2 regions of the Aminobacter sp. SR38 genome follow, and region 1 is predicted to be linked to the other one. Evidence: riboswitches for the same ligand, from Rfam matches in the RefSeq annotation. Region 1 holds a riboswitch; the other holds the start of a gene.

The links. A riboswitch is a leader RNA that binds a small molecule or an ion and turns the genes downstream of it on or off. The one in region 1 is predicted to bind S-adenosylmethionine.
Region 2: it holds a riboswitch for S-adenosylmethionine, as region 1 does, so the genes downstream of both, IG197_RS09355 (O-succinylhomoserine sulfhydrylase) here and metA (homoserine O-succinyltransferase) in region 1, are expected to answer to the same signal.

Annotation. Positions count from the first base shown of each region.
Region 1 is NZ_CP062112.1:3,933,458-3,949,265, forward strand. It holds gene betI (transcriptional regulator BetI) at 1-113, shown strand, start outside; gene IG197_RS19315 (NAD(P)-dependent oxidoreductase) at 600-1,490, shown strand; partial or broken gene IG197_RS19320 (homoserine O-succinyltransferase) at 1,798-1,947, opposite strand; gene IG197_RS19325 (hypothetical protein) at 1,987-2,220, opposite strand; gene IG197_RS19330 (metal-sulfur cluster assembly factor) at 2,260-2,610, opposite strand; gene IG197_RS19335 (amidohydrolase family protein) at 2,607-3,758, opposite strand; gene IG197_RS19340 (alpha/beta fold hydrolase) at 3,799-4,527, opposite strand; gene IG197_RS19345 (ABC transporter permease) at 4,629-5,627, opposite strand; gene IG197_RS19350 (sugar ABC transporter ATP-binding protein) at 5,624-7,138, opposite strand; gene IG197_RS19355 (substrate-binding domain-containing protein) at 7,222-8,349, opposite strand; gene IG197_RS19360 (helix-turn-helix domain-containing protein) at 8,533-9,480, shown strand; gene metA (homoserine O-succinyltransferase) at 9,793-10,716, opposite strand; SAM riboswitch at 10,767-10,844, opposite strand; gene hisC (histidinol-phosphate transaminase) at 10,998-12,110, shown strand; gene IG197_RS19375 (prephenate/arogenate dehydrogenase family protein) at 12,114-13,049, shown strand; gene IG197_RS19380 (DUF2125 domain-containing protein) at 13,117-14,115, opposite strand; gene IG197_RS19385 (gamma-glutamylcyclotransferase) at 14,172-14,690, shown strand; gene IG197_RS19390 (bifunctional transcriptional activator/DNA repair enzyme AdaA) at 14,764-15,808, shown strand, end outside.
Region 2 is NZ_CP062112.1:1,916,242-1,932,049, reverse strand. It holds gene ppk2 (polyphosphate kinase 2) at 1-674, opposite strand, end outside; gene IG197_RS09405 (ATP-binding protein) at 773-2,050, shown strand; gene IG197_RS09400 (autorepressor SdpR family transcription factor) at 2,197-2,466, shown strand; gene IG197_RS09395 (SdpI family protein) at 2,463-3,113, shown strand; gene phoU (phosphate signaling complex protein PhoU) at 3,281-4,006, shown strand; gene IG197_RS09385 (magnesium and cobalt transport protein CorA) at 4,096-5,109, shown strand; gene IG197_RS09380 (GcrA family cell cycle regulator) at 5,199-5,717, opposite strand; gene IG197_RS09375 (aspartate aminotransferase family protein) at 6,072-7,265, shown strand; gene argF (ornithine carbamoyltransferase) at 7,281-8,198, shown strand; gene IG197_RS09365 (Hsp33 family molecular chaperone) at 8,315-9,307, shown strand; gene apaG (Co2+/Mg2+ efflux protein ApaG) at 9,327-9,719, opposite strand; gene IG197_RS09355 (O-succinylhomoserine sulfhydrylase) at 9,880-11,073, opposite strand; SAM riboswitch at 11,117-11,194, opposite strand; gene IG197_RS09350 (2'-deoxycytidine 5'-triphosphate deaminase) at 11,336-12,424, shown strand; gene IG197_RS09345 (ABC transporter substrate-binding protein) at 12,534-13,316, shown strand; tRNA gene IG197_RS09340 (tRNA-Gly) at 13,453-13,526, opposite strand; gene IG197_RS09335 (glycosyltransferase) at 13,620-15,443, opposite strand; gene IG197_RS09330 (UDP-glucuronic acid decarboxylase family protein) at 15,548-15,808, shown strand, end outside.

The sequences.
Region 1 (15,808 bases):
AATTCGACGTCGCGCGCGCTCATCGCATGGCACTCCAGGTCATCGAAGCCCGAATCCAGACCGCCTGGCAAAAGAACCTTCACCTCACCGAGCGAACCTCTCTGGGGGGATGAAGGGCATGGTGTCAGACACAGCGTGCATTGCTGCCGAACGGCGATCTACGAACCCAGAAATCAATTGGTCAGCGCGGACTGGAGCGGTCAGGGCGATGGTAGTGACAAGGACAAGCGAAACACCGGTAGCGGACACAGTCGACAGCTTCGGCATCGCATCCTCCACGACACTGGAAAACATGGTCTACAACCCAGAATCGATGCGATCAATTCGGTTCTGTTGCTAGTTCAGTATTTGATCAGAAATTCGAGCAGACCGGGCGCCGGTGAAAGGCGAAAGCGACTTGATTTGAGCTCATCCGCACAAATTTCGCCATGCTCCCGGCATCGGCTCCAGCCCTGCCACAGTCGTTCACGACATGCCATAGTGAACCATAAAGCGGTCCATCCTGAAGCAGCGGCCTGCGGTTGTGCCCTTCGCGGAAATCAGGCGTAGACGTGTCGCTTTATTGGGTTTTTGCGACAATGACCGTCGAGAAACAAGATATGCGAATAGTGATTACTGGTAGCTCCGGGCGGGTGGGTCGCGCTATTTTCAGCGCTCTGGCAAGCGACCACGATGTGGTCGGTATTGACCGCTCGCCTTTCTCAACCACGCATCTTGTTGGAGACTTCGCCAATGAACGGCTCTTGAGATCGGCATTCGAGGGGGCTGACGCGGTGGTTCATGCGGCCGCGCTGCACGCACCCCATGTCGGTCTCGTTCCGGACGAGGAATTTCACCGCATCAACGTAGAGGGCACTCGCCTCGTTGCAAAGGTTGCGCTTGCCTCAGCTGTGAAACGACTGGTCTTCACCAGCACGACAGCCTTGTATGGTCACGCCGTTGCCCCTGGCTCTTGCACCTGGATCGATGAAAATACCCCTCCCAAGCCCAAGAGCATCTATCATCGCACCAAGCTTGAAGCCGAGCGGGTCCTGGAAGACATGGCGTGCCCGAATCTGGACGTGCGCGTGTTGCGAATGTCGCGGAGTTTTCCGGAACCGGGCGACGTGATGGCGTCATATAGGCTGCATCGCGGCGTTGACGTTCGCGACGTTGCAGACGCCCATGTGTTGGCGCTGCGCAACGAAGGAGCGCATTTCCAACGCTATGTCATCTCGGGCGCCACTCCGTTTGTCAGGCAGGACTGTAACGCCCTCGCGCATGATGCGGCATCCGTCATCAGCCTGCGCGCGCCGTCCCTTGCTGCCGAATTCGGCCGGAGAAGATGGATACTGCCGCAGTCCATAGACCGGGTATATTGTTCCGTTGAAGCCATAGGTCGGCTTGCCTGGGTGCCGCGGTTTGGGTTTGAAGAGCTTCTCGCGCAGATGGATCGGCGCAGCTTGGAGGTGCTTCCCGCCGGTTCGCGCGTCAGCAGGAAGCCTGAATAGCCTGTGTCGCTGCAAAGCTTGAGCAAACATGTCGAGCATGGTTCGGGATGTTTGCGACGACAGGCGGATCTGCGACTTCTCCGGCCAAACCCGACAGTCCGCAAACCACCTGGAATTGCTCTGGCGTGTGCTCGATCGGATCAATGAGGTCCTCCGTTTGCTTGTCGACGTTGTGCGCGTTCTCGATGCCCACGCGGCTGGCGATGACGGCCTGTTCGAGTCACCATCGCCGCCTGCAGTCGAAGGGTTTCCAGCAGGGCGCCAAAGGGACGCGCCCGGGTAACGGACGCGGCCTTGTGACGGTCGGCTAGCGACCCTCGCCGATTGTTTCCAGATCATACTCGGTGGTCTGGTAGACCCGGTTGATCCAGTTGCCGAACAAAAGATGGGCATGCGAGCGCCAGCGGTTGAGCGGCTTACGCTGCGGGTCGTCATCGGGGTAATATTCGTGCGGCACGCCGTCCACTGCGGACAGCGGAGCCTTCCTTCTCCAGCGTTACTCGGAGAGTCGGGCTGCCTGCAATGCCCCTTCGACGTCGATCCTGGTGAAAGCATTGAAGCGCGCATCCACCACGTCTGCCCGCTTCAACACGGCATGGATCACTTCGACGGGCGACAACGATCCCGACCCGTAAGCCGAGGCCAGTTGCCGTGCGTCGAGCCTGCAAATGTCGTCCGCGTCAGCCAGCGGAGCAGGACATGGGTTACGACGGCTCATCGTCGCAGCCATGCGCGCTGGCCCAGGACGATCCGATCGGGCAAGACCTTGCTATGCCTCCGGGTAGCCAATCCGCGGACCGCTGAGGGTAGCGCGATAGGACGGGGCCATGTGGCCCGGCGTCCAGTCGATCTCCGGGGAGATGGTCACCTCGACCGAACAGATGCCGGGCAGGCTCATGAGCTTCTCCTTGGCTTGCGCCGTGAAGCTGGGGCCCATCATGCAGCAGGGCGACGTCACGCGCAGCTGCAATCTTACTGCTACAGCGTCGCCCTCCATCGCAAGATCGAGTTCCTTGATCAGCCCCATCCTGACAAGCCCGACCGGCTTGCCGATCCCGGCGCTGCAGGGATCGATGATCTGATCCAGGGCGTCCTCGACCGCGCTACGCATATCCATCATTTCGTCCCCCTGCCGCTTGTCCACGGTTCGGCGAGCCGGTCGCGTTTCGCAAACTCGTCGGTTGCGGCAACCCGCTTTAGATTTTCCACGTCGAGGCTGAGGATACGCGCCTGTGTCCCTCCAAGCATCATGCGCTTGATCTCGGGAGTCAGCGCTGGATAGGCATAACCTTCCTGCATGCTGAGCGGAATCTGGAAATTCCAGAAAGCCTCCAAGAACGGCTGGGGATGGATGACCGGCACGCCGGTTCCCCAAACGATGCGATCCGCAGCGCCCGCCTGAACCAGAGAACCCAGTATGTGGGCCAGCCGTTCCGGGGCGTAGAAGATCAGGGCGCTTGTGCCCTCAAGGTTGATCGTCACGTTGGAATTGTAGGTCGCCTTCAGCACGGTATCCTCGAGGAAGGCAAAGCCACCGTGGAAGATTTCGAAGTTCATCTCCGGGAAACTGGTCGCGGCATCGTTGACATCATCGACCATGAAATACTCGTGGCCGACGTTACCGAACGGGATTGCCTTGTGCATGGCAACGGTCTTGATGCCGCGCTTGAGCATCCGCTCGTAAAGCGGAAACATCAGTTTCTCGTCGTCCATCCTGGTGCCGCGCACCGTGCCGCCCACCAGATCAAGCGGGTAGAACTTGAAGCCCGACACTTTCTCCTCGTCCAGGAAGCGGTCGATCTCATCCAGCACGTTGTCGTGATAGGGGCTGATACCGCCATAGATGAGGACGCGTCCGGGCCACCGCTCGCGCATCTCCTTGCCGACATAGAGCGGACCGCCGCCATCCTTGAACAGGTTGAAGATCGGCAGGTGGTGATAGACGCAGGCATCGACCTGGCTCTCGCCGAAGAGCGAATGGCCGATCAGATCGGCGTCCTGCATGATCCGATGCTGTTGCGGGACAAGCCATTTGGGCGTGTCGCGCGGCGTGTAGAACTCGTGGATCCCCCACAACATCTGCGTCATCATGGGGGCATAGGAGCCGGGTATCAGGTTGTCGGGCGCATGATTGTAGGTATGCGCTACCCCATCTATGACGAAGATGTCGTCGGGAAGCGGTTCCCAGGCTTTTCCGTCGGATATCCGGGCGGCGATCTTCGGGTCGATTCCGGTCTTCCCACCGAATTTCGCTGTTTGTTCTGGCATCGTTTTTCCCCTGGCTCTGTGGCGTGGATCTGGCCGACCTTTATGTCTGCTTGTGGCGAAGCAGGAAGTTCAGCGCGGCATTGTTGAAAGCTGCCGGATTCTCGATGTTGAGAAGATGGCCGGCATCCGGCACCACGGTCAGCGTCGCATGCGCAATGAGCTGCGCGATCTCCTTGGACATGGAGAGCGGGGTGAGCGGATCGTCCGCCCCGCACATCACATGGACGGGCACGGTCATGTGGTCGAGGCCCGCATGAGTGTCGAGGTTCACCAGCGCCTCGATGCTCTTGATGTAGCTGTGCTTGTGCAGTCTCGACATGCTGTCTACGAGTTGCGCCAACGCCGCCTCGGACGCCTTCGGGCCCATCAGCGATCGCGCTACGGGTTCGGCGATGTCGGCTGGTTCCTTGCCACTCATCAGCGGTTCTTTGCGGGAGCGGATGAATTCCGCTCGGGCCTCCGGCGTGAAGCGGGAAAAACCAGTGTTGGTCGCGCACAAGGTAATCGTACTAAGCCTGTGAGGGTAGGCATGAGCGAAATCCATAGCGATGCGCCCCCCCATCGACAGCCCGATGATATGCGCGCGCTCCTCGCCAAAATGATCGAGGACTCTGGCCAGGTCGTCGGCAAAATCCCTGAACCGCAACGCCGCTTCGTAGTCGTCGCTGTCGCCATAACCCCTGGCGTCCCAGGCGACGGCGCGGAAATGCTCTCCGAAAACCGGCAGATTGTCACGCCAGTTCCGCCGGTTGCCGCCGATGCCGTGCATGAAGACGACAAGCTCTCCCTTGCCGACGCTCTCCACCGCTATCCGGGGCGATGACCCGACGAAACTCGTTTCGATTGTAGCGAGACCAGGCATGACAGACTTCACTTGCGCAGCAGGTGGCGGACGCGTGAACCACCGGTCGCAGCGATAAGCACGGCTCCCGCGAACAGTTGCTGCGAATAGGCCGGAGCGCCGATCAGAAGCAGGCCGAGCGTTCCGGTCCCGATGATGTAAACGCCGATTACCGTGCCGAGGATGTGGAAGCGCCGGTTGGCAAGGGTCACGTATCCAAGGAATGCCGCGGCATAGGCCGGGAGCATCATCGACGTGCCGAACAAAGGGGTAAGCGAACCCTGCCTGGCGGTGTACATGAAGCCGGTGATGCTCGCCAGGACGGCGCAGGCAACGAAGGCGAGAAGTACGTTTCGGTTGACCCGAATTCCGGCCATACGGCTGGCCGCCCGATTGCCGCCTGTCGCGTGCAGATGACGCCCTGTCACCGTATAGCGCAGCGCTATGGCGATCAGTATCGCCAAAACCAGGAGATAGAAGAAGGGCGCCTGCAACCCGGCGATGCGCCAGGAACCGTACCATATGAAAGCGTCGGTGAAGCCCATGAAAATAACCGAATTACCGGTCACCCAGAGGGTCGCGCCGTCAAGCAGGCTTGCCGTGCCGATTGTCGCAACCAGGGCCGGGATTTCGAGCACCGTTACGAGGACGCCGTTGAAGGCTCCAATGATCAGCGCGCTGGCGAGGACCACAAGGAACGCTGTCGGGACCGGCCATCCGAGCTGCGTGATCAGGACGGTTGCAAGCGCGCCCGCCAAGGATGCGGTCGCAGCGATGGAAAGATCGAATTCGCCGACGACCAGGACCAACGTCAGGCCGCACGCGAGGAGGGCGAGCAGCGCTCCGTCGTTGAGGATCGTTACGAAATTTTCGCGCGTGGGAAAATAGGCAGGTTCGGCGATCGAAAAGCCGACGATCAGCAGCACGAGGAAAATTACGGGTGCCGCGGATGCGGTGTCAAAACTGCCAATCCATGACGAGCGCGCCGATGTGTTGGGCGGTGTGTCGGTGATTTCCTGAATCGTCATACGGCGACCTTTGTGCTGTCAGAGGAAGACAGGAGGCGATGCAGCATCGCATCCTTGGAAATATCGGAGCCCCTTAGTTCGTCGATGATCGTCCCGCCCTTCAGCAGAAGGACTCGATCGCACAGGGCTTGCAGTTCCTCCAGTTCGGAAGACACCACCAGAATGCCGCGCCCTTCATGGGCAAGCTCGCGAATGGCGCCATAGATCTGGGTCTTCGAACCGATATCGACGCCATGCGTCGGCTCGTCGAGCAGGAGCAGGCGAACCGGACCCAGCACCCAGCGCGCGAAGATCACCTTTTGTTGGTTTCCGCCGGATAGGGCCAGCATCGAGGCGTTTATCGAGGGCATCCGTACAGAGAACCGTCGCGTCGCTTCCTCGGTTTTGCGCTGCTCGACGCGAAGGTTCAAAAAGCCCTTTGTTTTAAAACGGCTTCCCCAAGGCAGCGATACGTTCTGCCAGATAGGCAGCGTTTCGACGAAACCGTCATGGCTGCGCTCTTCCGTCACGAGGGCGATGCCCTCCTGCAACGCCTCCCGCACCGAGCCGATTGCGGCAGGCCTGCCTTCAACAAGGACATCGCCGGCAGTTCGCGGCGATGCGCCCGCAATCATCCGCAGTATGCGCGACCGGCCCGAGCCTCCAAGGCCGGCTATCCCGACGATCTCGCCCTTGGCAATGTCAAAGCTTATGTCGGTAAGTCTGTTGTCGCTGAGCCCCTGAACTGAAACCAGCGTTTCCCGTTTCTGGCCGACCGGTCCGTCTTCGCGCGCAAACAGGTCCTGCATGTCGGAGCCGACGATGTCGCGCACCAGTCCGGCCTCGGTCATCTCGTCAAGCCGCGTGGTCGATATGCGCCGACCGTCGCGCAACACGGTCACGCGATCGGCGATCCGGAAGACCTCTTCAAGGCGATGGCTGACATAGATGACGCTGACGCCCCGCTTCCTCAGTTTGCGGATGGTGTCGAGGAGGGTGCGGACCTCCGGTTCGGACAGGGACGCCGTGATCTCGTCGAGCACCAGGAGTCTGGGCTTGCGGAGCAACGCCCTTCCCAATGCCACCATCTGGCGTTGATGCGCGCTCAGCGAGGCGAGAGGCGTCCGCGGATCGACGGACAGTCCCAGCGACGCCAGGCTTGCCTCACACTCGCGATGCTGGGCTTTCCAGTCGATCAGGCCGGCCCGACGATGTTGATATGGAAGGCCGAGGAGAAAGTTCTCGGTAATTGAAAGATCGGCAATGAAGGGCGGCCGCTGATGGACGAAGCCGATCCCTGCAGCCAGCGCATCGCTGGGATGCAGGAGCCGCAGCGGACTTCCGGCCAGCATCATGGAGCCCGTATCAGGTGGGAAATCTCCCGCGAGTATCCGGATGAGAGTCGATTTCCCCGCGCCATTCTCACCGACCAGCGCGTGGATTTCGCCCTCGTGCAAATCGAAATCCACTCCCTTCAGTGCACGGGTCTCACCGAAGGTCTTCGAGATGTTGGAGAACTGGAGAATGGACATATCGATGCTTGCTCCGCGAGCGAATGAAGCCGGCGGCGGACTGCATGTCCGCCGCGACGGCCCTGACGCGTCTGTTCCGCAGGCTACTCAGCCGCCGCCCAGCTCTCACGGAACTTCGCCTTGAAATCGAAGCCCGGATCGTAGCGCTTGCCCGGCGCAGCATTCGACTGGATGGTCAGTTGAAGCGGGAAGTCCTTGTTCACGCCGACCTCGGCCTTGTTGATGGCGCGATTGCATTCGTCGATACCGGCCCAGGCCACCCATTCCAGGCCCCAGCTGATCGTCGCGACCTGACCGCCGCCGGAAACGATGGAGTCCAGCGCGACAGGTTCGCCGTCGAAGCCCAACGCCTTGATCTCGGTCCGGTCACGTTGCCGCGCGGTTGCGAGCACCGGAACGAGCGCTTCGTCATACGGCCCCAGCACCCACCGGATGCTATCCTTTGGATGCTTGGTCAGCAGCGCCTGTGTCTTGGTGATCAGGTCGGAAGCGCCCGCGCCTACATTGAACTCCACGTCTTCCACGACCTTGGCGACGTCGCCGCCATGTTCTGCGAGATAATCCTTGAACCCCTGGAGACGCTCCCCCAGTTGCGGAAAGGCGGAGGCGGTAAACATGACGACATTGCCGCCACCATTGGCAACCACATAAGCCGCAAGAAGCTTGCCCGCTGCGGTCTGATCAATGCCGAAGCCGATGTCGCCGCCAAACTCCCTCGGGTCGTCGGCGAAGCCCGTCACGAAGGCAATCCCCTTTTCCTTCCCGCGCTGGATCTGGGCGCGGATATCTCGCGAAGGTGAGCCGATGGTAAGCACGCAACTCACATCGCGGTTGATTGCCGCCTCGACGGCTTTTTGAGCGACGGCGGGATCGCCTTTCGAATCTATTGGGATGACTTTCCACCCTATGGCTTCGGCGGCGGCTGTGGCGTCGGCAAGAGCGGTCTGGCAGACCGAGAGTGCGAGAGGACATGGAACAACCGCGATCGTCGCGTCCTTCACGGGTTTCGGTGATGTCTCGGCGCCGGTCCAGCGCGACGAGCCCGCACCGAGCGGGTCACGCGACATCACCGTGTTGGTGGCCTGATCGACCACCTTCCTGGCGAAATCGATGGCGCCCTGATCTACGGCCGAGGCCGGCAAGGCGGTGGTCGCGGCCAATGCGAACGCAATCAGCGCGACTCCTGTCATTTTCCGTGAAGTACCGTTCATCCCGTTGTTCCCCAATGCGTGGTTGTGATCACCACTGCTTGGCCTTAGTAAAGCGTCGGCGCGGACAAATGTCGTGGTGCAATCGTGCACGACAAATGCTGCGTTTGTGCACTCCCATGGGTAGCGTTGCGGGCTTGTGAGAGACCAATCGCTGCGGTAACGTATCCAGGGTTGTTGGTGCCGATGATTACTGTCTTATCCACCGATGCGGTCGATCCGACCGCCCGATTTACGAGTTTCCAGCAGGCAATCTGCCAGATCGCTGATTTGTCGGCGCATCGGTCCGAAACCGACGCCTACCACGCCAAGATTCGAAAGAGCCGGGTTGGTTTCCTCGACTGTTCGTTCGTCGACTGCGAATCCGTCGTGATCGAACGAAGCCTTGCCAATATCGGGCGGGACAATGGCAAGGATTATCTGCTGGCACTGCAGATAGACGGGAGCGGTGTAACCCGCCACATAGGCCGCGATGTCCGGCTGACGCCCGGGGACTTCACCATCGTTGACGCCACTCTGCCCTATTCTGTCGAGTTCGATGGTCCAGTTCGGCGGATCGTCGTCCGGTTTCCGCGCAACGAGTTCGTCCACCGGGGGCTGAGTACCGACAGGCTGTGCGGACATGTATTCCGTGGGCAAAGCGGTGCCAGCGGCCTAGCCTCCCAGATACTTGGCTCGCTCGCTGCCGATCCCGCAGGTATCGGCCCGCAGGCCGGATACTCGCTGGCCACCGCCATTCTCGACCTCATAGCCGATTCCGAGCCCAATGACGGTTCATCGCGCGGCAATGGCCTCACGCAATCCCACGATCATCTCATCCGCCGCATTCGCAGCATCGTGCTAGTCAACCTCTCGGATCCGGAGCTTTCGGTTTCTTTCGTTGCGGCAAAGGCGGGTATTTCTGTTCGCTACCTGCACAAGCTTTTCAGCGCCACAGGAACGTCACTTCATAAATGGATCGAGAACGAGCGTCTCGATCGCTGCTACCGTGCGCTCCAACGCCTAAATCAGCGCAGCCAGACGATACAGGACATAGCATTCGCGAACGGTTTCAACGATCCCGGCTACTTCAGTCATCGCTTTACCCGCAAATATGGGAAGAGTCCGCGTCAGGTGCGAATGAAGGCGCTTTAGCTGCTTGTTCAATTCGCTAACCCACCAATGTCTGCTTTTCCTGGAGACTCTTCCAAAAGCCGACAGCCGCTGCCCACCCCTGACCTGCCCTAAGCGTCGGCTACCAGGCGTCAGGCTTTCACCACCAGCGCATGCTCGATCGGATCAAGCGTCTTCCGTTTGCTTGTCGACGTTGTGCGCGTTCTCGACGGCCACAGCGATATCGATGACGGCATGTTCGAGCCCATCGCCGGCTGCAGACGAAGGGTTTCCAGGACCAGCAGGGCATCAAAGGACCGCGCCCGGCGTCGAGCGCGGTCCTGTTCGGGGAGGCTAGCGGCCCTTGCCGATGTTTTCCAGATCGTACTCGGTGGTCTGGTAGACGCGGTTGATCCAGTTGCCGAACAAAAGATGGGCGTGCGAGCGCCAGCGATTCAGCGGCCGGCGCTGCGGGTCGTCGTCGGGGTAATATTCGTGCGGCACGGCAATCGTCACGCCGGCGGCCACGTCGCGGTCATACTCTTCCTTGAGTGAGGTCGAGTCGTATTCGATGTGGTTGAACATGTAGAGCCGGTTGCCGGCTTCTTCGGCCAGCAGGCTCGGGCCGGTCTCTTCCGATTCCATCAAAAGCTCCAGGCCGGAGCCTTCGGGGATGTCCGAGGCACGGACCTCGGTCCAGCGCGACACCGGTATGGCGAAATCGTCGGAGAAGCCGGCGAGATAGGGCGAGGCAGGCGCGTTGTTGTTGTGGCGGTAGACGCCGAACGCCTTGTGCTCAAGCGTGTGCTTGGGAACGCGGTGAAAATGCCAGGCGGCCGCCATCGCGCCCCAGCAGATGAAGAACGGCGAGTGCACGTTGGTCGTCGTCCAGTCCATGATCTGCTTGAGTTCGTCCCAGTAGGTCACGTCCTCGAAAGGCAGCAGTTCCACCGGCGCACCGGTGATGATGAAGCCGTCGAACTTGCGATCCTTGACCTCTTCCCAGGTCTGATAGAAGGCGATGAGGTGATCTTCTGAGGTGTTCTTGGCCTTGTGGGTGCCGATGCGCACCAGCGTCAGTTCGACCTGCAGCGGGCTGGCGCCGATCAGGCGCGCGATCTGCGTTTCGGTCCTGACCTTGTTGGGCATCAGGTTGAGCAGGCCGATCTGCAGCGGACGGATGTCCTGGCGGAGAGCTGTCTGCTCATCCATGATGGACACGCCCTCTTTTTCCAGCACTTGGCGGGCGGGGAGTTGATCCGGGATCTTGATCGGCACTGTGCGAACTCCAAAAAAACAAAACCGGCATTGCTGTCGCAAAGCCGGTTTACGGATCGCAAACGGCCCTTTAGCGACTTGTTTAACGTGGCTGCAAGCCGACCGGCCAAATCACCACGGGTCTATGCCCTGCTATTACGCCCGGTCGGGGATTGCGTCAACCGCGACCCATTCGTCCGGCCAGACCGCCCGGTTCCGCCGGTTTTCCTCGACATTGCGTGCACCGGGCGGTATTTCCGCTGCGGCCTCCGGCCGGAGGCGCCAATCCAGGATATTTCGAAATGACCAAGGCACCCGAGCAGATTCGCCCCGAACCCCGCGCCGGCATCATGGACATCGCAGCCTATGTCCCCGGCAAGAGCTCCGCTCCGGCAGGCGTCGCCAAGGTCCATAAGCTGTCGTCGAACGAAAATCCGCTCGGAGCCTCGCCCCATGCGATCGAGGCCGTCCAAAGGCTATCGCATAAGATGGAGTATTATCCCGACGGGTCGGCGTCACGCCTGAGGCAGGCGATCGCGGCGACCCATGGGCTGAATCCTGCCAACATCCTGTGCACCAATGGCTCCGACGAAGTGCTGGGCCTGTTGTCCCAGAGCTATCTCTCGCCGGGCGACGAGGCCGTCTACACCGAGCACGGCTTCATGGTTTACAAGATCTACACCCAGGCAGCCGGTGCCACGCCGGTCGTTGCCAAGGAGGATGCCGAGAAGGCCAGCGTTGACAACATCATCGCGGCGGTGACGCCGAAGACCAGGATCGTCTTCCTCGCCAACCCCAACAACCCGACCGGCACCTACCTGCCGTTCGAGGAGGTGCGCCGCCTGCACGCGGCACTGCCCAGGAACGTGCTGCTCGTCCTCGACGCTGCCTATGCCGAATATGTCCGCCGCAACGACTATGAGTCGGGTGTCGAACTGGTCGCGGCCAACGAGAACGTCGTGATGACGCGCACCTTCTCCAAGATCCACGGCCTCGGCGGCATGCGCATCGGGTGGATCTATGCGCCGGCGCACGTCATCGACGTGCTCGAGCGCATGCGCGGTCCCTTCAACGTCAATGCGGCGGCGATCGAAGCCGGCGTGGCGGCGATGGAAGACCGCGGCCATGTCGAGCGCACCATTGCCCACAATGCCAAATGGGCGGAATGGCTGGTCGCCGAGTTCGAAAAGCTCGGCCTGCGCGTCACGCCTTCTGTCGGCAACTTTCTGCTGGTGCACTTCCCCGATGACGGCAAGCACTCGGCCGCAGCCGCCGACGACCATCTCACGGCGCGCGGCTATATCCTGCGCAGGGTCACCGGCTACGGTTTCCCCAACGCGCTGCGCATGACCATCGGCACCGAAGAAGCCAATCGCGGCGTCGTTGCCGCACTCACCGAATTCCTGAAAAGTTGAACCATGTCAGATCCTCTCTTTGAAAAGATCGCCCTCGTCGGCATCGGCCTGATCGGCTCGTCGCTGGCACGCGTCATCCGCCGTGAAGGACTCGCCCGTCACATTGCGATCTCCACCCGCAGTGCACCCACGCTCGCCCGCGCCGAGGAACTCGGTCTCGGCGACAGCTACTCGACCGACGCCAAGGCAGCCGTCAAGGATGCCGACCTCGTCATCGTCTCGGTGCCGGTCGGCTCTTCGGAAGCGGTGGCTGTCGACATCGCCTTAGCGCTGAAGCCGGGCGCCATCCTCACCGACGTCGGCTCCACCAAGGCCTCCGTCATCGCGCAGATGGCCCCGCATGTACCCGCGGGCGTGCATTTCATCCCCGGCCATCCGCTGGCCGGTACCGAGAAGTCGGGCCCCGATGCCGGTTTCGCCGAGCTGTTCGAGAACCGCTGGTGTATCTTCACGCCACTGCCTGATACCGATCCGGTGGCGCTGGAGAAGCTGTCGGAGTTCTGGCGCCGCTGCGGCTCCAACATCGATACGATGGATCCCGAACATCACGATATGACGCTCGCCATCGTCTCGCACCTGCCGCACATCATCGCCTACAACATCGTCGGCACAGCCGACGATCTGGAGTCGGTGACCAAGTCGGAAGTGATCAAATATTCGGCTTCCGGTTTCCGCGACTTCACCCGTCTGGCGGCTTCCGACCCGACGATGTGGCGCGACGTCTGCCTGCACAACAAGGACGCGATCCTGGAAATGCTGGCGCGCTTCTCGGAAGACCTGGCGTCGCTGCAGCGGGCGATCCGCTGGGGCGACGGCGACAAGCTGTTCGAGATGTTCACCCGCACCCGTGCCATCCGCCGCTCGATCATCGACGCCGGCCAGGAAGTCGACGTGCCGAACTTCGGCCGCGAGGCCATCGAGCATCCGGCGAAGGGTTAGGGAATACGCGAATAGGGGAATAGGGGAATAGGGGATCGTCCCCCTACTCCCCTACTGCCTTACTCCCCTAATCTACCGCCGGCACCATGCCGAGCGGAATGAAGCCCAAAGTCGCCTTGCCCTTGACGATCTTGAGCGGCAGGGTCGGCGCGTCGCCGAGCAAAGCGAGGCCGGTGAAGGCGGTCTCGAACTGCTTGGCCTGCTCCGGAATGACCTGAGACAGGATGCGCGACAGCTCGCGCGGGTTCTGGATCGTCACCTTGAGATCTGCATCGATCAGCCCATCGTCGCCGACCGACCATGGGCCACTGAGTGCGACGCCGGTCGTACCGCCCGACGTCAGCGTCAGCGAGCGAATGCTGCCCGACTGGCCGCGCAGCGCCGGCTGCCTGCTTTCCACAAGGGCAACACCATTGTTGAGCGAGGTGTCTGCGCTGCCGTCGAGCTTGGGCAGCGTGCGTCCGCCGATCGCCTGCGGGTCGATCTGCAGACCGGTGAAGGTACCGGCGAGATCGATGTCGGCGCCGTTCGGGCGCAGATGCGTCTGCGTCTGCTCGGCGGTGAACAGCGGCTTGGCGACGCCGTCGATGAACGCTGCCTGGCCGGAAAGCTTGAGCGTTTCGACCGAGATTCGCTCTGGCAGGGGTTTTGCGATCCTGGCGCTGGCATGCAGCAAATCCCAGTTGAATTGCAACTGAGGCAGGTCGGGCGCGGCGATCCTGAGCGGGCCGTCGATCTCCAGCACCGAGTGCATAGGTTGATAGACCTGGGCGGCGGTGCGGAAACTGCCGGCGCTGGCCGAAATCCTGCGCCCCGCATCCTCGTAGTCCAGCCGGTCGCAGAACAGGCCGATGCGGAACGGAAAACCCTTGATCTCTGGGTTGGCGCATTCGAGCGACACGCCATCGCGGTTGATGCCGGCGATCGCCTTGCGCACCTCGCTCTCGGCCTTGCCGGCGAACCAGAACCATCCGGCGCTGTAGCCGCCGAACAGGAGCACGATGAAAAGCCCGAGCCACATGAAGCGGCGGCTGTAGTTTGCTCTTGGTTCCTGACTTGACGGCATGCTCGGGCTCTCGCTAACGCGGTTCTGTTCACCGCGATCACCAACAGGCTGGCGATATGGGCGATTTTTGGGTTTTTGGCTACGGTTCGTTGATATGGCGGCCAGGTTTCGCGCATGTCGAGACGCGCCGTGCCCGGTTGATGGGGTTTCGTCGTTCGCTCTGCATCCGCTCCTGGGTCCATCGTGGCACCGAGCAGCGGCCGGGCCTGGTGCTCGGCCTCGACCGTGGCGGCTCCTGCGTCGGCCTCGCCTTCCGCGTGCCGGGCGACCTGCGCGACGAGGTGCTTGCCTATCTCAGGGACCGCGAGCTCGTCACCAGCGTCTATCTCGAACGCCAGCTGACCATCCAGCTCGATGGCGGCGGAAAGGCGGAGGCGGTGTGCTACATCGCCGACCGCAAGCATCATCAGTATGCCGGCAATCTCGACGCGGCGCACGCGGCCGAAATCGTCACCGGAGCCGTCGGCCAGTCGGGCCGCAACGAGGATTATGTGCTCAGCACCGTCGAGCATCTCAGGGCGCTCGGCATTCGCGACCATTGGCTCGAAGAGGTGGCACGTCTGGTCGGCAAATAGTTCTGTGTCAGGAGGCAAAATCAACGCCCGTTTTTCGGCGGCGCGCCGAGCGGAGACGCGCTAAGGATCGGCCATGCTGTTCCAACGCCCCGATGACGACACGCTTTATGATGCCCTGATCGCCCGCGATGCAGGCTATGACGGTTTTGCCTATGTCGGCGTCAGGACGACCGGCATCTTCTGCCGTCTGACCTGCTCGGCGCGCAAGCCCAAGCGCGAGAACGTGCAGTTCTTCGACACCACCGCCGAATGCCTGCATGCCGGCTTCAGGCCCTGCTTGCGCTGCCGGCCGATGATGGGCTCGGGCGAAGCTGAGCCACTGGTCGCAGCGCTGGTCGAAGCACTCGAACGCGAGCCGGAGCGGCGCTGGCTGGAGGCCGATATCGTCGCCATGGGCCTCGATGCCTCGACAGTGCGCCGCGCCTTCAAGCGTCGTTTCGGCATGAGCTTTCTCGAAATGGCGCGGCTGCGCCGGTTGGGGCAAGCGGCAGAGAGGCTGACGTCAGGTGACAGCGTCGTCGACGCCCAGGTCGAGGCGGGTTTCGATTCCGGCAGCGGATTTCGCGCGGCTGTCACCCGGCTGCTCGGCGAGGCGCCGGCCAAGCTGCGCGGCAAGACCATGCTCAAGGCCGACTGGATCGAGACGCCCATCGGCCCGATGATCGCGATTGCGGACCAGCATGCCCTTCACATCCTCGAATTCCTCGAGCGAAAGGCGCTGGCGACAGAGGTGCGCAAGCTGCAGGCGGTCACCGGCTCGGCCATCGCCTTCGGCAGGGCCGCACCGATCGATCAGATCGAGGCGGAACTCTCCGCCTATTTCGCTGGCACGTCTGCAGAGTTCGCAACTCGGCTGGCACCGCAGGGCACGTCCTTTGAACGTCAGGTCTGGGACGGCTTGCGCCGCATTGCTGCGGGCGTCTGGGTGACTTATTCCGGCCTCGCCGCCGAGATCGGCAACCCCGCAGCCATACGTGCGGTCGGCCGCGCCAACGGCGCCAACCCGATCGCCATCGTCATCCCGTGCCACAGGGTGGTCGGCGCCAGCGGCGACCTGACGGGCTATGGCGGTGGCCTCTGGCGCAAGCGCTGGCTGCTCGAACACGAGCGGCGAATGG
Region 2 (15,808 bases), 2.0 Mb from region 1:
AGCAGGCTGTGGCGCCGGTCGTGGAAGCGCTTGAGCTGCATTTCCTGGCTGATGTCGAGCCAGAACTTGAAGAAGTGGATGCCCTCGTTGACGATCATCTTCTCGAAGCTCGGCGTTTCGTCGAGGAACTGACGGTGCTGTTCGGGCGTGCAGAAGCCCATGACCGGCTCGACTCCGGCGCGGTTGTACCAGGAGCGGTCGAAGGTGACGAACTCGCCCGAGGTCGGGAAATGCTCGACGTAGCGCTGGAAATACCATTGGCCGCGTTCGGTCTCGGTCGGCTTGGTCAGAGCAACGTCGCGCGCCGTGCGCGGGTTGAGGTATTGGCGCACCGCAGCGATGGTGCCACCCTTGCCGGCGGCGTCACGGCCCTCGAACAGGACGAGCACGCGCTTGCCGACAGCCTGCAACCAGGCCTGCAGCTTGACCAGTTCGATCTGCAGCTGTTCGATCGTCCTTTCGTATTCCTTCTGCGGCAGCTTGTCGTCATAGGGATAGTGGCCCGACGTCAGCGCCTTCTTGTCGATCCAGTCGGGCAGGACGGGGTCGTTGATGTCGAAGCTGCGCTCTTCCTTGCCGATCCTGATCTCGACGGGGCCGGCGACCGGCACCGGATCGACCTTAACCGCCGCGCTGGCGGCGTTGTCCTTCTTGCTTTCCTTGTCTTTTTTCATGACCTCGGCACCTTTCCAGCTCGGCAAGTCATGCTATTGGGTGGCTTGGGAGTGGTCCAGAGGCTTCTTGCAGGTGCTGCGGCACCGGAAACGTTCGTATGGCAGAGACCACCACGCAGACGAAGGCAAGGCGCACGGCGCGGATCGGGGTCGGCCGACTGTACCAGAACCGCTGGATGTTGGCCGCGGCGATCCTTGCCGTCCTCGCGGTCCATTTCTTCGGCGGCGTCTCCGTGCCCTTCACTTTTGGGACGATTGCAGCGCTAATCTTGTTCGCGCTCGTCGCGCCGCGCACGCCGGCAGCCCGCCGGCTGGCCGAGGCCAGCGCCGGCATCGAGCGCTCGCTGCTCGACAGGCTGTCGGGCGAGAAGCTGGCGGCAGCAGTTGCCGATCCGCTCATCATCTTCGACCGCGAAGGCACGGTGGTGCATGCCAATGCGGCTGCCGAGACGGCCTTCGGCGCGATCAGGCCCGACCTTCCGCTGCTTTTGAAGTTCCGTGCGCCCGAAATGCAGGTGCTGATCGAGACGGTGCTGGCGGGCGCGGGCAACGGGCAGGCTACGGACTATGTCGAGCGGGTGCCGTTCGAGCGTGTTTATCGCGTCACCGCGTCGGCGGTCGGGCGCGGCACCGGGCTGTTCGTGCTGGCATTCAAGGACCAGAGCGAGGCGCGCCGTATCGACCGTATGCGCGCCGACTTCATCGCCAACGCCAGCCATGAGCTGCGCACGCCGCTCGCCTCCATCGCCGGCTTCGTCGAGACGCTGCGCGGTCCGGCCCGCAACGATCCCAATGCGCGCGACCAGTTCCTGCAGATCATGCAGAACCAGACCGGCCGCATGGCTCGCCTGATCGACGATCTCTTGTCGCTGTCGCGGCTGGAGATGAAGCCCTATCTCAAGCCCGGCGTCCGCGTCGACCTGCGCCAGACGGTCGACGCGGTGATCGCCTCGCTCGGCCCTCTGGCCGGAGAGACCGGCGTGGTCGTCGAGCGCGATTTCGGCGATGGTTCGTTCGAGGTTCACGGTGACCGCGACGAGCTGTTCCAGGTGTTCCAGAACCTGCTCGAAAATGCCTGCAAATACGGCCAGTCGGGCGGGCGCGTGCAGGTGTCGATGCGGCGCGTCGGGCAGGGCAGCGAAGCCGAGCTTGAAGTCACCGTCCGCGACTTCGGTCCGGGCATTCCGGAAGAGCATATTCCACGCGTCACCGAGCGCTTCTACCGCGTCGATGTCGAGACCAGCCGTGCGCAGAAGGGCACCGGCCTCGGCCTGTCGATCGTCAAGCACATCCTGACGCGGCATGGCGCAAGGCTGTCGATCCGCTCGAAGCTGGGCGACGGCTCGGCCTTCACAGTGCATTTCCCCATCGCCTGAGCCGCAAGCAAAACTTGCCTTGTCGCATGCAGCGTCGACCGCCTGGCATGGACAGCCGGCCGACGCTTCTGCATTTCAATAATTCGCATTGACTCTAATTAGAAGAATTTCTAAATAATATCGCGGACACATTCAACGGCGGCCAGATGGGCATCAATGCGGTTTTTGAGGCGCTTTCACACCCGGTCCGGCGGCGGATCCTGGCGTTGCTCAAGAAGGGGCCGCTCAGTGCCGGCGAATTGGCAGGGCATTTCGATCTGACCAAACCGACGCTGTCGGTGCATTTCAACAAGCTCAAGCAGGCCGAGCTGGTCGCTGTCGAACGGCGCGGCACGAGCCTGATCTATCACCTCAACACGTCGATCCTCGAGGAGGCCCTAACAGGGCTCCTCAGCCTGAAGGACCCGGAACCATGAAGCAGGCCCTGTTTTCGCGCATCAATCTGGCGCTTGCGGCAGCCCTCGCTGCCGTCACGCTTGCCGGTTACCTGCTGGTGCCGGCGGGCTCGATGTTGCCGATCCATTGGGGGCCGAGCGGCGAGGCAGATGCATTCTGGCCGCGCGACACGGCATTGCTGCTGACGCCCGTGGCGGTTGTTACGCTGTCGGTGCTGCTGGCCTTCATCGGAAACCGGGCGGGACCGGAGCAGATGGCGTCGAGCAAACATGCCTTTGCGACCGTCATACCCCTCATGACCGGGCTGATGCTGACGATCCAGGGCTCGATCGTGCTGATCGGCCTCGGCTACCCCGACCAGATGGTGCGCGTCATCACGCTGTCGCTTGGCGTCATGCTGATCCTTGTGGGCAACGTCATGCCCAAAACCCAGCCCAATGCCATCGCCGGCGTGCGCTTGCCGTGGATCATGAATGATCCCGCGCTCTGGCGCGCGACGCAGCGGCTGACCGGCATGCTGTTCATTGCCGGCGGCATCGTGCTGGTGGTTTGCGCGCTGCTGGTGCAGCATCCGACCTGGCTGATCGCCGCACTGCTGGCGGCGTTCCTGGTGCCGCTGCTCGTGGGTGGCATCTACAGTTACCGGTTGGCCAATCACACGCGATGATTGCCCGAAGCCGGCAAAGCGATCTTTCCGATGTGCAGACCTGGCAGATTTCGTCGCGCCGGCGCTAAATCCTTCCCCGGTTTCTTTTTTCCGTCATGCGGCTAGCGTAAAGCGCTAGATTCAGGATCACGATTCCCCAACGGGAACCGACGAAAGAAAATTCGGCCATGCAGTCACAACATATTGTCAGTGCCTACGACGACGAGCTGAAATTCCTGGCGCGGAAGATCGCCGCGATGGGCGGCCAGGCTGAGCGTATGGTCGATCAGGCGATCGCCGCTCTGGTCAATGCCGACCCGGCACTTGGCCAGAGGGTGATCCAGGACGACATCGTGCTCGACGAGGCCCAGCGCGAGATCGACGACAAGGCGATCCTGATCATCGCCAGGCGCCAGCCGATGGCGACCGACCTGCGCGAGATCGTCGGCGCGATCCGTATCTCGGCCGATCTCGAACGCGTTGGCGACCTTGGCAAGAACATCGCCAAGCGCGTGCTGGCGGTGGCCGAGGGCCGGCAACCCAACAGCCTGTTCCGCGGCCTGGAGGCGTTGGCGGAACTCGCGCTGACCCAGCTCAAGGAAGTGCTCGACGTCTACGCCTCGCGTTCGGTCGAGCGTATCGGCTTCGTGCGCGACCGCGACGAGCAGATCGACGCCATGTACACCTCGCTGTTCCGCGAGCTTTTGACCTACATGATGGAAGATCCGCGCAACATCACCCCGTGCACGCACCTGCTGTTCGTCGCCAAGAACATCGAGCGCATCGGTGACCACGCCACCAACATTGCCGAGACGATCTATTACATCGTCACCGGAGAGCAGATGCCGCCCGAGCGCCCCAAGGAAGACAAGAGCCATCGCGTGACGCTGGAAGGCGAGGGAAAGTCGGGCTGAGCCACGATGGACGCGGGCTCTTCTGCGCCGGGTGGTGAAGGTCTAGAATAGTCTCCGATTGGCGGGGCTGATCCCCGCAGGGGTGCAGCATGACCGAACTGGCCAGGAAGTTCGACAAGGACCCCGAGCTGGAAGGCGGTGTCGTCGCCTCCAGCGTCTATTTCGGCGGCCGTCGTATTGCCGACATCCCGATCGAAGAAGCCGGCCTCTGGGCGGCCAAGGAAGGCCACGTCGTCTGGATTGGCCTGCTCGAGCCGGCCCGCGAGCTGCTGCTCAGGGTGCAGCGCCAGTTCAATCTGCACGACCTTGCCATTGAGGACGCCGAGCATCCGCACCAACGTCCCAAGATCGAGCAATATGGCGATGCCTTGTTCATCGTCGCACGCACAGCGCAGTTGGTGCAGGGTCGGGTGAATTTCGGCGAGACACACATGTTCGTCGGCAAGGGCTACATCGTCAGCGTCCGCCACGGCGTCTCGACCTCCTATGCCGCTGTCCGCCAGCATTGGGAAAGCTGTCCGAGCGCGCTGGCAAAAGGCGAGGACTTCATTCTCTACGCGATCCTCGATTTCATCGTCGACAACTACATGCCGGTGCTTGAGCAGATCGAGGAAGAGGTCGACCTCATCGAGGATGGCGTTCTGGCGCGGCCGATGACGTCGAAGGACATCGAGCGGCTCTACATGCTGCGGCGTGACCTGTTGCGCCTGCGCAATGCCGCCGGCCCACTGGTCGAGGTCTGTCGCCGCCTGACCAGCGCCGACCTGCCGCAGTTGCGACCGGCGATGCATCCGCTGTTTCGCGACGTCACCGACCATATCCGCACCGTGCTGGAAAAGGTCGACAATCTGCGCGAGGTGCTGGCCTTCGCCTTCGAGGCGAGCCTGCTTGTCGGCCAAAGCCAGGAAACGGCGATCGCCAAGAAGCTCGCCTCCTGGGCGGCCATCCTGGCCGTGCCGACGGCGCTTGCCGGCATCTACGGCATGAATTTTGCCGAGATGCCCGAGCTGCATTTCGAGTACGGCTATCCCACCGTGCTGGTCGCGATCGCGACGATCTGCTCGATCCTGTACTGGCGCTTCAGGAAGAACGGGTGGCTGTGAGAGCAGCAAATGGTGAGTAGCGGATAAGAAAAGGCCCCGGAACGCTTGGCGATCCGAGGCCTTTTTCAATTGTACTGTTTGCTATTCGCTCAGCGCGAGCGGCGGCGCTCCGAGGCCGGCTGGAAGGCGATCTTCGAGTGGTAGCCGCAATAGGGCCCACTCTCACCGGCTTCGTTGCCGCAGAAACTGAAGTCTTCGCTCAGCGGATCGCCGTTCGGCCACTTGCACGTGCGCTCGCTGAGCTGAACCAGCTGCAGGCGGCGCGAGATCGGCACGACGACGTTCTCAACCGGGCGGATGTACTGGCGGGCAACCGGCTCGACCTCGAACTGCGCCTGCAGCGCGGTTGCGCCGATGCTGGCGGTCACGGTGCGCGTCGCCGTGACTGTGCGCTGCACAGTCTTGGTCGCGGTCGTTGCCTGCGTCGTCTTCTTCTGACGCGCCGGGGCAGCCGTCGCGCGGCCGCGGCTCGACAATTTCAGGCGGTGAACCTTGCCGATGACGGCATTGCGGCTGACGCCGCCCAATTGCGCCGCGATCTGGCTCGCGCTCAGACCTTCCGACCACAATTTCCTGAGTAGTTCGACCCGCTCGTCAGTCCAATTCATGAGACCGTGCTCCTGATTTAACGCGCAGTACTCGGAATCCTTTTCCGTCCGGGCAAAGCCGGTTGGACACCACATCTATTCGGTGATTATGTCCGCCGCACGAAATCTAGTTATTTCTCAATTACAATTACCGATGCGCTGACTCCGTGACAAGAGTCCGAGAGGGCAGCACGATTCGGTTTTTACGGTTTTCCCCAACTTGCCGAGATAACGTGGCTACGCGGCAACGGGTGGCTTGGAATGCGCTGGCATAAGCGACGTTTTCGTTGACTTCATGGCAGAAAAACCTGATATAGCCGCAGGCCGCCGCTCTGAGGCGGCTTTTTGATTTTCCGGGCTTCGGAGAGACATATAATGAGCGGTTCGGCGCTTTTCGAGACGTTTGCTCGTGCACCTCTGGCTTTCGAGCGAGGTGAGGGTTCCTGGCTGATCACCGAAACCGGCGAGCGATACCTCGATTTTGCTGGTGGCATCGCGGTGAATTCGTTGGGCCACAGCCATCCGCATCTCGTCCAGGCACTGACCGAGCAGGCTGCCAAGCTCTGGCACGTCTCCAACCTGTACCAGATCCCCGGCCAGAGCCGGCTTGGCGAACGCCTGGCCGAAAACTCCTTCGCCGACCGCGTCTTCTTCACCAATTCGGGTGCGGAAGCGCTGGAGTGCGCGATCAAGACGGCGCGCCGCTACCAGTATGTGAAGGGGCACCCCGAGCGTTACCGCGTCATCACCTTCGAGGGCGCCTTCCATGGCCGCACCCTGGCGACAATTGCCGCCGGCGGCCAGGCCAAATATCTTGAGGGCTTCGGTCCGAAGGTCGAAGGCTTCGACCAGGTCGCTTTTGACGACATCGATGCGGCGGAGAAGCTGATCGGACCGGAGACGGCGGCGATCATGCTCGAGCCGGTGCAGGGCGAGGGCGGCATCCGTCCGTTCCCGACCGCATCCCTGAAGCGCCTGCGCCAGCTTTGCGACAAGCACGGCCTGCTCTTGATTTTCGACGAAGTCCAGTGCGGCATCGGCCGGACCGGCAAGCTGTTTGCCCATGAATGGGCCGGCGTCAATCCGGACCTGATGGCGATCGCCAAGGGCATCGGCGGCGGTTTCCCGATGGGTGCCTGCCTGGCCACCGAAGAGGCAGCAAGCGCGATGACTGCCGGCGTGCATGGCACCACCTTTGGCGGCAATCCGCTTGCCATGGCCGTCGGCAATGCCGTGCTCGACGTCGTGCTCGATGAAGGCTTCCTCGATGAGGTCAGCCGCAAGGCACTGCTGATCAAGCAGGGTCTCGCCGCCGTCGCCGACGAGTTCCCCGACGTGATCGAGGGTATCCGCGGTTCCGGCCTGATGCTCGGTCTCAAATGCACCATGCCCAACACCAAGGTGAACATGGCGCTGCGTGACCACAAGCTGCTTGCGGTGCCCGCAGGTGATAATGTGATCCGCCTGCTACCGCCGCTGACGACCAGCGACGCGGACATCCAAGAGGCGCTCGCGCGGGTTCGCGCCGGAGCTGCCAGCCTTTCCAAGGCCGCCGCCAGCGGCGGCTGAACCCAAGGAAGTTACATGACCAGCGGGATTCGCCATTTCACCGACCTCTCGGCACTTTCCGGGAGCGACCTTCGCGGGATTCTCGACGACGCAGCCAAGCGCAAGGCGCGCCTGAAAGCCGGCGAGCGATCGAAGCCGCTGGAGGGCAAGGTGCTGGCGATGATCTTCGACAAGCCGTCGACCCGCACGCGCATCTCGTTCGATGTCGGCATGCGTCAGCTTGGCGGCGAAACCATCATGCTGACCGGCACCGAGATGCAGCTCGGCCGCTCGGAATCGATCGCCGACACCGCCAAGGTGCTGTCGCGCTATGTCGACGCGATCATGATCCGCACCACCGCGCATGACCGACTGCTCGAGCTGACCGAGAATGCGACCGTTCCCGTCATCAACGGCCTGACCGACGACACCCATCCGTGCCAGCTGATGGCCGATATCCTCACCTTCGAGGAGCATCGCGGCCCGGTGCGCGGCAAGACCTTTGCCTGGACCGGTGACGGCAACAACGTGCTGCACTCGCTGCTCGAGGCTTCGGCCCGCTTCAGCTTCAACGTCAACATCGCCGTGCCCGAAGGCAGCGAGCCGGAGCAGAAGTACATCGACTGGGCCCGCGCCAATGGCGGCAAGGTCATGATCACGCGCTCGCCCGAAGACGCGGTTCGCGGTGTCGACACCATCGTCACCGACTGCTGGGTGTCGATGGGCCAGGAGCATCGCGCCCGCGGCCATAACGTGTTCCTGCCTTATCAGGTCAATTCCGACCTGATGAAGCATGCCAAGCCCGACGCCCTGTTCATGCACTGCCTGCCGGCGCATCGCGGTGAGGAAGTGACCGACGAGGTCATCGACGGCCCGAACTCGGTGGTCTTCGACGAGGCGGAAAACCGGCTGCACGCGCAGAAGGCCGTGCTCGCCTGGTGCCTGGGCGCTTGAATGCGTGATCCCGCGACCCTATCTGGGGCGGGATCATTCAATTATCATCAAAGCCATGTTCTGCGACCGTCGGCGGACCGACCGGGCGCGGAACTCTATAGATGGGATAAGTTCCAGTGACTGACACCGAACGCAAGCTCGGCGAATTCGGGTTCGCCGGCGACGACCATGTCGTTCCATTCCAGGTCGAGCCGCTCGACGTGCGTGGCCGCACCGTCCAACTCGGCCCGCTGCTCGACCAGATCCTCGGACGGCACGACTATCCCGAGCCGGTGGCCAGGCTCCTGGCTGAGGCCTGTGTGGTCACGGTGCTGCTCGGCACGTCGCTGAAATTCGAAGGCAAGTTCATCTTCCAGACCCGCACTGACGGGCCGGTCGACATGCTGGTCGCCGACTTCACCACGCCGCATTCGCTGCGCGCCTATGCACGCTTCGACGCCGACCGCGTCGATGCGGCGATAGAGGCCGGCATGACCGCGCCCGAGGATCTGCTCGGGAGCGGCGTGCTGGCGCTGACCATCGATCAGGGCGAGCATACCCAACGCTACCAGGGCATCGTCGAACTCAACGGCATCACGCTGGAAGAGGCGGCGCGCGCCTATTTCCGCCAGTCGGAACAGATCCCCACCGAGGTCAAGCTGTCGGTGGCAAAGCTCGTGCTGCCGGCCGAAGGCGGCCCGCGCGAGCATTGGCGTGCCGGCGGCCTGTTGGCGCAGTTCCTGCCCGACTCGCCCGAGCGCCGGCGCGTGGCCGACATCCATGGCGGCGACGGCGACGAGCGCGACATCGCAGTCCACCCGGACGACAACTCCTGGCAGGAGCTTCTGGCGCTGGTCGGAACCATCGAGCCGACCGAACTGATCGACCCGACGGTCGGCACCGAAAGGCTGCTCTACCGCCTGTTCCACGAGCATGGCGTGGTCGTCTATGACGGCGTTCGCGTTGTCGACGAATGCTCGTGTTCGGGCCAGAAGATCAAGGGCATCCTGCAGGGCTTCACGGCCGAGGAAATCACTGACAGCGTCGAAGACGGCGTCATCCGCGTCGCCTGTGAGTTCTGCTCCAAGTCCTACGAATTCGACCCGGCAGAATTCGCACCGGTACAGTGAAGTCGGGCGCAATGATGCGTCAGTTCAGCCTGTGGCGAGCATCGGGCAAGTCCAGCGAGAAGGCCGGGATGGCGATGTCGAACATCTCGCCCGCCTCGTTGCGCATGGTGTAGCGCCCGACCATGATGCCTGACGGCGTCGAGAGCGGGCAGCCGGACGCATATTGATAGCTGTCGCCGGGATTGAGCTCGGGCTGGTCGCCGACCACGCCCGGGCCGCGCACTTCTTCGACCTTGCCGCTCGCATCGGTGATGTGCCAGTAGCGCGACAGCAACTGGACGAATTCGTCGGAATTGTTCTCGATGGTGACGCGGTAACCCCAGACGTAGCGGTTTTCCGATGGCTCCGACTGGTCCACCAGATAGAAGGGCTCGACCTCGACCGCGATGTTGCGGGTGATTGCGCGATACATATGCTGCGCTCCTTGGCCTGCACGATGACAGAGTCCGCCGCGCGAGGCTGCGGGTCAACTGCTGTTCGACAAAATCACGCCGATTGTGATGAGGCTGTGACGGATCTTACCGCCGGCTCGAACGGCGCTCCCGGTTGCGGAGCGCCGTTGTCCTGGGCGTTTAGCGCGCCGCCTTCAGCGCGTCGCCGATGTCGTTGAGCAGGTCGTCGGCGTCTTCGAGGCCGACCGACAGACGCAGCGTGCCGTCGTCGATGCCGAGCTCGGCGCGGGCCTCGTCGGTGAGGTTCTTGTGCGTCGTCGTCGCCGGATGGGTGATCAGGCTCTTGGCGTCGCCGAGATTGTTCGAGATCAGCACGATCCGCAGCGCGTTCTCGAAGGCGAAAGCGGCTTTCTTGCCGCCCTTGACGTCGAAGCAGATCAGCGTCGAGCCGCCCGACATCTGGCGCTTGACGATGTCGGCCTGCGGGTGGTCGGCGCGGCCCGGATAGATCAGGCGCGACACTTCAGGCTGCTCGGCGAGGAAGTCGGCGATCTTTCCGGCGGTCTCGGTCTGCTGGCGCACGCGCAGCGGCAGTGTCTCCAAGCCCTTGAGCAGCGTCCAGGCGTTGAACGGCGACAGGCTCGGGCCAGTGTGGCGGAAGTAGTCGTGCAGGTTCTCATCGATCCACTTCTTGTCCGACAGGATGACGCCGCCGAGGCAGCGGCCCTGGCCGTCGATGTGCTTGGTGGCAGAATAGACGACGACATGGGCGCCGAGCTCGAGCGGCTTCTGCTGCATCGGCGTGGCGAAGACATTGTCGACGACGAGGCGTGCGCCGATCGAATTGGCAAGGGTCGCGACCGCCGCGATGTCGACGACTTCGAGCGTCGGGTTGGTCGGGCTTTCCAGGAAGAACAGCTTGGTGTTGGGCTGGACCGCCTTTTCCCAGTTCTCGATCAGCGTGCCGTCGACCAGCGTCGCCTCGATGCCATACTTGGGCGCCAGCGTCTCGACGACCCAACGGCACGAGCCGAACAGGGCACGGGCAGCAACGATGTGGTCGCCGGCCTTCAAGCCGCACAGGATGGCGGCGGTGACGGCCGCCATGCCGGAGGCGGTGGCACGTGCGTCCTCCGCGCCTTCGAGCGCACACATGCGCTTTTCGAACATGTCGACGGTGGGATTGGCGTAGCGCGAATAGATGAAGCCGGGGGTCTCGCCCTTGAAGCGGGCCTCGGCGCTTTCGGCGCTTTCATAGACATAGCCCTGGGTCAGGAAGATCGATTCCGAGGTCTCGCCGAAGCCGGAGCGAAGGCTGCCGCCATGGACGAGGGTGGTCTGGGGTTTCCAGTTACGCTGCTTTTCGGAGCTCATAGCCAAATCCAAATACAAAAAAACCGGCCGCGATAAGTCGCAACCGGTCCACAACGCGGCCCTTTAGCGACTTGTTTAACGTGGCTGCAAGCCGACCGGCCAAATCACCACGGGATAAATGTCCTTTAGACCCGCAGCCTGCTTGCGTCAATTGCGAGGACGACTAAACGTTTTGGGCCACGCACATGAGCCCGGAAACGGTCGGGATCCAGCGGCCCCGGCTCGCTTTTTGGGCTGGTGGCGCTGTAGAGGAGTGAGGCAATTGCGGCAGTCGGGCATTCTTCCAGACCAGGACATCGCGGCGCTGTTTGCGTCGGGCGCGCTCAAGGCGTCGCCGCTCGATGCCGACCAGATCCAGCCGGCGAGCCTCGACCTGCGCCTTGGCGCCATCGCATATCGCGTGCGCGCGTCCTTCCTGCCTGGCCCCAATTCGCTGGTTCAGGCCAAGCTCGACCGGCTCAAGCTGCACGAGATCGACCTGAGCAATGGCGCGGTGCTGGAGACGGGCTGCGTCTACATCGTGCCGCTGCTGGAGAGTCTTGCTTTGCCTGCCGAGATATCGGCCTCGGCCAACCCGAAGAGCTCGACCGGCCGCCTCGACATCTTCACCCGTGTCATGACCGACCGTGGCCAGGAGTTCGACAAGATTCCCGCCGGCTACACCGGCCCGCTCTATCTCGAGGTCAGCCCGCGCACCTTCCCGATCGTCGCGCGCAAGGGCTCGCGACTGTCGCAGATCCGCTTCCGCAAGGGAAATGCGCTGTTGTCCGAAACCGAGCTCAACGCGCTGCACGTGTCCGACCGGCTGGTGGCGATCGATCCGCCAAACATTTCAGGTGGCGGCATCGCGCTGTCGATCGACCTCGCCGGTGCGCCCGGCAGCATCGTCGGTTATCGTGGCAAGCACCATACCGGCCTCGTCGACGTCGACAAGCGCGCCGCCCAGAAGGTCGTCGACTTCTGGGAGCCGATCTACAATCATGGCGCCGAGGAATTGGTGCTCGACCCGGACGAGTTCTACATCCTGGTGTCGCGCGAGGCTGTGCATGTGCCGCCGCTCTACGCCGCCGAAATGACGCCGTTCGACCCGCTGGTCGGCGAGTTCCGCGTCCACTATGCCGGCTTCTTCGATCCAGGCTTCGGCCATTCCGGCGCCGGCGGCACCGGCAGCCGCGCCGTGCTCGAGGTACGCAGCCACGAAGTGCCGTTCATCCTGGAACACGGCCAGGTCGTCGGCCGCCTCGTCTACGAGCACATGCTGGCACGCCCGAAAGCGCTTTATGGCACCGACCTCGGCTCCAACTATCAGGCTCAGGGACTGAAGCTCTCAAAGCATTTCCGTACGGACTGACCTTAGGTCAGGGCCTGCCGACCTTAGTCTGCTTGTCCATTTCAAGCCGCTGTGCTTGGCTGCGGGCAGGGACGCCCGACATAAGGGTGCCCGGCAAATGGAGAGGATCATGCAGATTTCGTGGAAGTTCGCTTGCGCTGCTTCGCTGGCAGCGCTGTTGTCTGCGGCGGGCGGTGCCTCGGCGCAGGACTCAACAAAGCTCAAGATCGCCACAGAGGGGGCCTATCCGCCCTTCAACAATCTGAGCGCCGACGGCAAGCTCGTCGGCTTCGACGTCGACATCGCCAATGCGCTGTGCGCTCAGATGAAGGTCGAATGCGAGATCGTCGCCCAGGATTGGGACGGCATCATTCCGGCGCTGCAGGGCAAGAAGTTCGACGCCATCGTCGCCTCGATGACCATCACCGAGGAACGCAAGAAGCAGGTTGCCTTCACCAACAAATATTACACCACGCCGCTGGCGCTGATTGCGCTCAAGACCTCCGAGTTGACCTCGCCGGAGCCCGATGCGCTGAAGGGCAAGTCGGTGGGCGCACAGGCCTCGACGACGCAGAGCATCTATGCAGAGGACCACTATGCCAAGGCCGGCGCCGACGTGAAGCTCTATCCGACGCAGGACGAGGCCGTGGCCGACCTGACCAATGGCCGCCTCGACGCCGTCGTCGCCGACAAGTTCGTGCTCGTCGACTGGATGAAGACCACCGGTCAGGATTGCTGCAAGATGATCGGCGATCTCAAGGGCACCGAATCCGAGACCGGCATTGCCGTCCGCCTCGATGACACCGCCTTGCGCGACAAGCTTAACGCCGCCATTGACGCCATCTACAAGGACGGCACCTACGCCAAGATCAACGCGAAGTATTTTGACTTCGATATTTATGGCGCGGATTGATCGCTGATACCTGAACACCGAAGGCCGGGCGCTTGCGTCCGGCCTTTTCGTATCCGGAGCAGGCGTCGCAAGACGCATGTGCTAGCACCCGCCTCGGATTGGCTGCGGGCAGGGCGAAAGATCTTGCTGCAAAAATTGGAGCGGGTAGCGGGAATCGAACCCGCGCGTTCAGCTTGGGAAGCTGACAGGCTACCATTACATCATACCCGCGCGGGCACTTGGTTAGCATTCGCCTTGCGGGCAGGCAATCGGGAAACGTGTTGTACCAGTACCGACGCAATTCGGCTGCTGCGTCGGGCGACGTTATTTGTGCTTCCGCAGGATCGACAGCGCTTTGCGCAGCTCGGACAGTGCAATCTCGCCATAGGCGCGCTGCTTGAGCTTCCCGCCATATCCGGCGCGGAGGATCTTTCGTGCCTGGCTGCCGGAAAAGCGGGCAAGGATTTCACGGCAAAAGACACGCGAGCGAAACTCGGCCGCCAGTGTTGGTGCATTTGCCAGGAAGACCGCGAACACCTTGCGGTCGGCGTAGAACCTGCGCAGTCGCTTGGGTGTTTCGCGGGTGATGAGATCCAGCACCGACCAGTAGCCGCCGTCGAGCATCCAGGCATATCTGCCTGCATTGGCCAGGAGAAAATCGATATCGGTCAGCGTCGCTTCCTCGGCGAGCCGGTAGTATTCCGGCGTCCCGGACCGAAGCCAGGGCGAGCTTTCATGGTTCGAGAAGGCGTTTTCCCCATGCAGCCTGTAGCCTGACAGAACGACATCGATAAGTGCGCTGCCGCCAAAGCCATGGCACATGAAGTTGAAGTAGCCGTCCGCCGCCCGCATGTGTCTGGCTTCGCCGCCGCGCCGGACCAGCCGCAAGTGCGACGCCCGGTACATGTTTGCCGTACCGGGACTCCATTGCCAGCCGCTTGCCCACCTCGGCACGAGAACGGTCCGCGCCGACAGTTGCTGGAAGTGCTGCTGTGAGACGGTCGGCAGCCGGAAGACGGACGCTTCGGCATGCAAGTTTCGCGTCTGGCTCTGGCTGTCGACGGCGCCGCCGCCAGCGACAGCCAGGATGTTTCCCACCGCGTCCGTTTCCGCGACGCTGGACGAGGTGAAGGCAACGCTTTGCCGCAGCGCCAGGTGAGCCTGGACATGCATCGACGCGTAGGTCGACAGCAGCACATCGTCGGCATCGACGAAGCTGACGAAGCCGCCCTTGATCTTGTCGAGCGACCAGAATGCCGCGCCAAGCTGGCCGAGATTTTCCGGCAGCGTTTCGATACGGAAGCGACTGTCATTGCCGACATGTCTGGCGATGACCTCGACGCTGTCGTCGGTCGAGCCATTGTCGATGACCAGGCACTCAAAGTTCGGGTAGTCCTGCGCCTTGATCGAGTCGATCGTCGCACCGACGTAGCGGCCATAGTTCCAGGCGATGACGACGAAGCTGACCAAGGGTGGCTTGATCGACCCGCCGGAGGCCTCGTCGATGCTCCGCGCGCCGATGGTGAAACCTGAAGCGGCATCGCGGGACGGGCTCCAGGTCTTGCGGACGATCACCTGGTAGTCGTTGTGCAGGACCTCGTACTCTCCTGCTCTTGCCTGGAGAAAGGCGTCGATGCCGGGCTTTGGGCGCTCGGCGGCCGGCTTGGCCGGCTGCCACAGATAGTCGTCCAGGATCATGATGCCGCCCGAGGCAAGCAGGTCCCAGCTCTGCTGGGCGTCGGTGAAAGCCGAGGCGGCATGGTGGTCGCCGTCGACATAGACGACGTCGAAGCGGCGCGCCTCGCGCTGCAGTTCCGACAGCGCCTCGATCGAGAAGGCCTTCAGCTTTTCGAGCCGGTCGGAAAAGAGCTTCGTGTTGGCATCGAAGCGTGCCTCGACTTCGCTCATGTCGGTGTGATGGCGCGAGCCGGGTGTCCTGTGCTCGACGCTGCCCTCGAATGTGTCGATGCAGGTCAAATGGCAATTAGGCAGGAACTTCAGGAAAAACAGCGCCGAGCGGCCCTCGAAGGAGCCAATTTCCAGAACCCGCAGCGGCTCCTGCGCGCGCTCGCGCAGCAACTTTTCCCAGATCGGGATGTGGTGGGATGTCCAGTCCCTGCTGAAAGCGCTGCCGTCGAAATAGTTCATTCAAACGCGCCTATTGGCCTGGAAATGCCGAACTTGTAGAAACATGAGCGACATTGCATGAGCTTGCCCGCCAAGCAATGCCTGTAGCGAAAGCAGAGGCCGACATGCGTCCAGAAAAGCGGGTACTGGTTACAGGTGGAGCGGGTTTTCTTGGCTCGCATCTTTGCGAACGGCTTCTCGCGGCAGGGACGCATGTCTTGTGCGTCGACAATTTCTACACCGGTGCGCGCGCCAATGTCGCACACCTTGCCGAACATTCCCGTTTCGAATTGATCGAGCACGACGTCTGCCAGCCGCTTTTTGTCGAAGTCGACGAGATCTACAACCTGGCCTGTCCGGCGTCGCCCATCCATTACCAGCGCGAT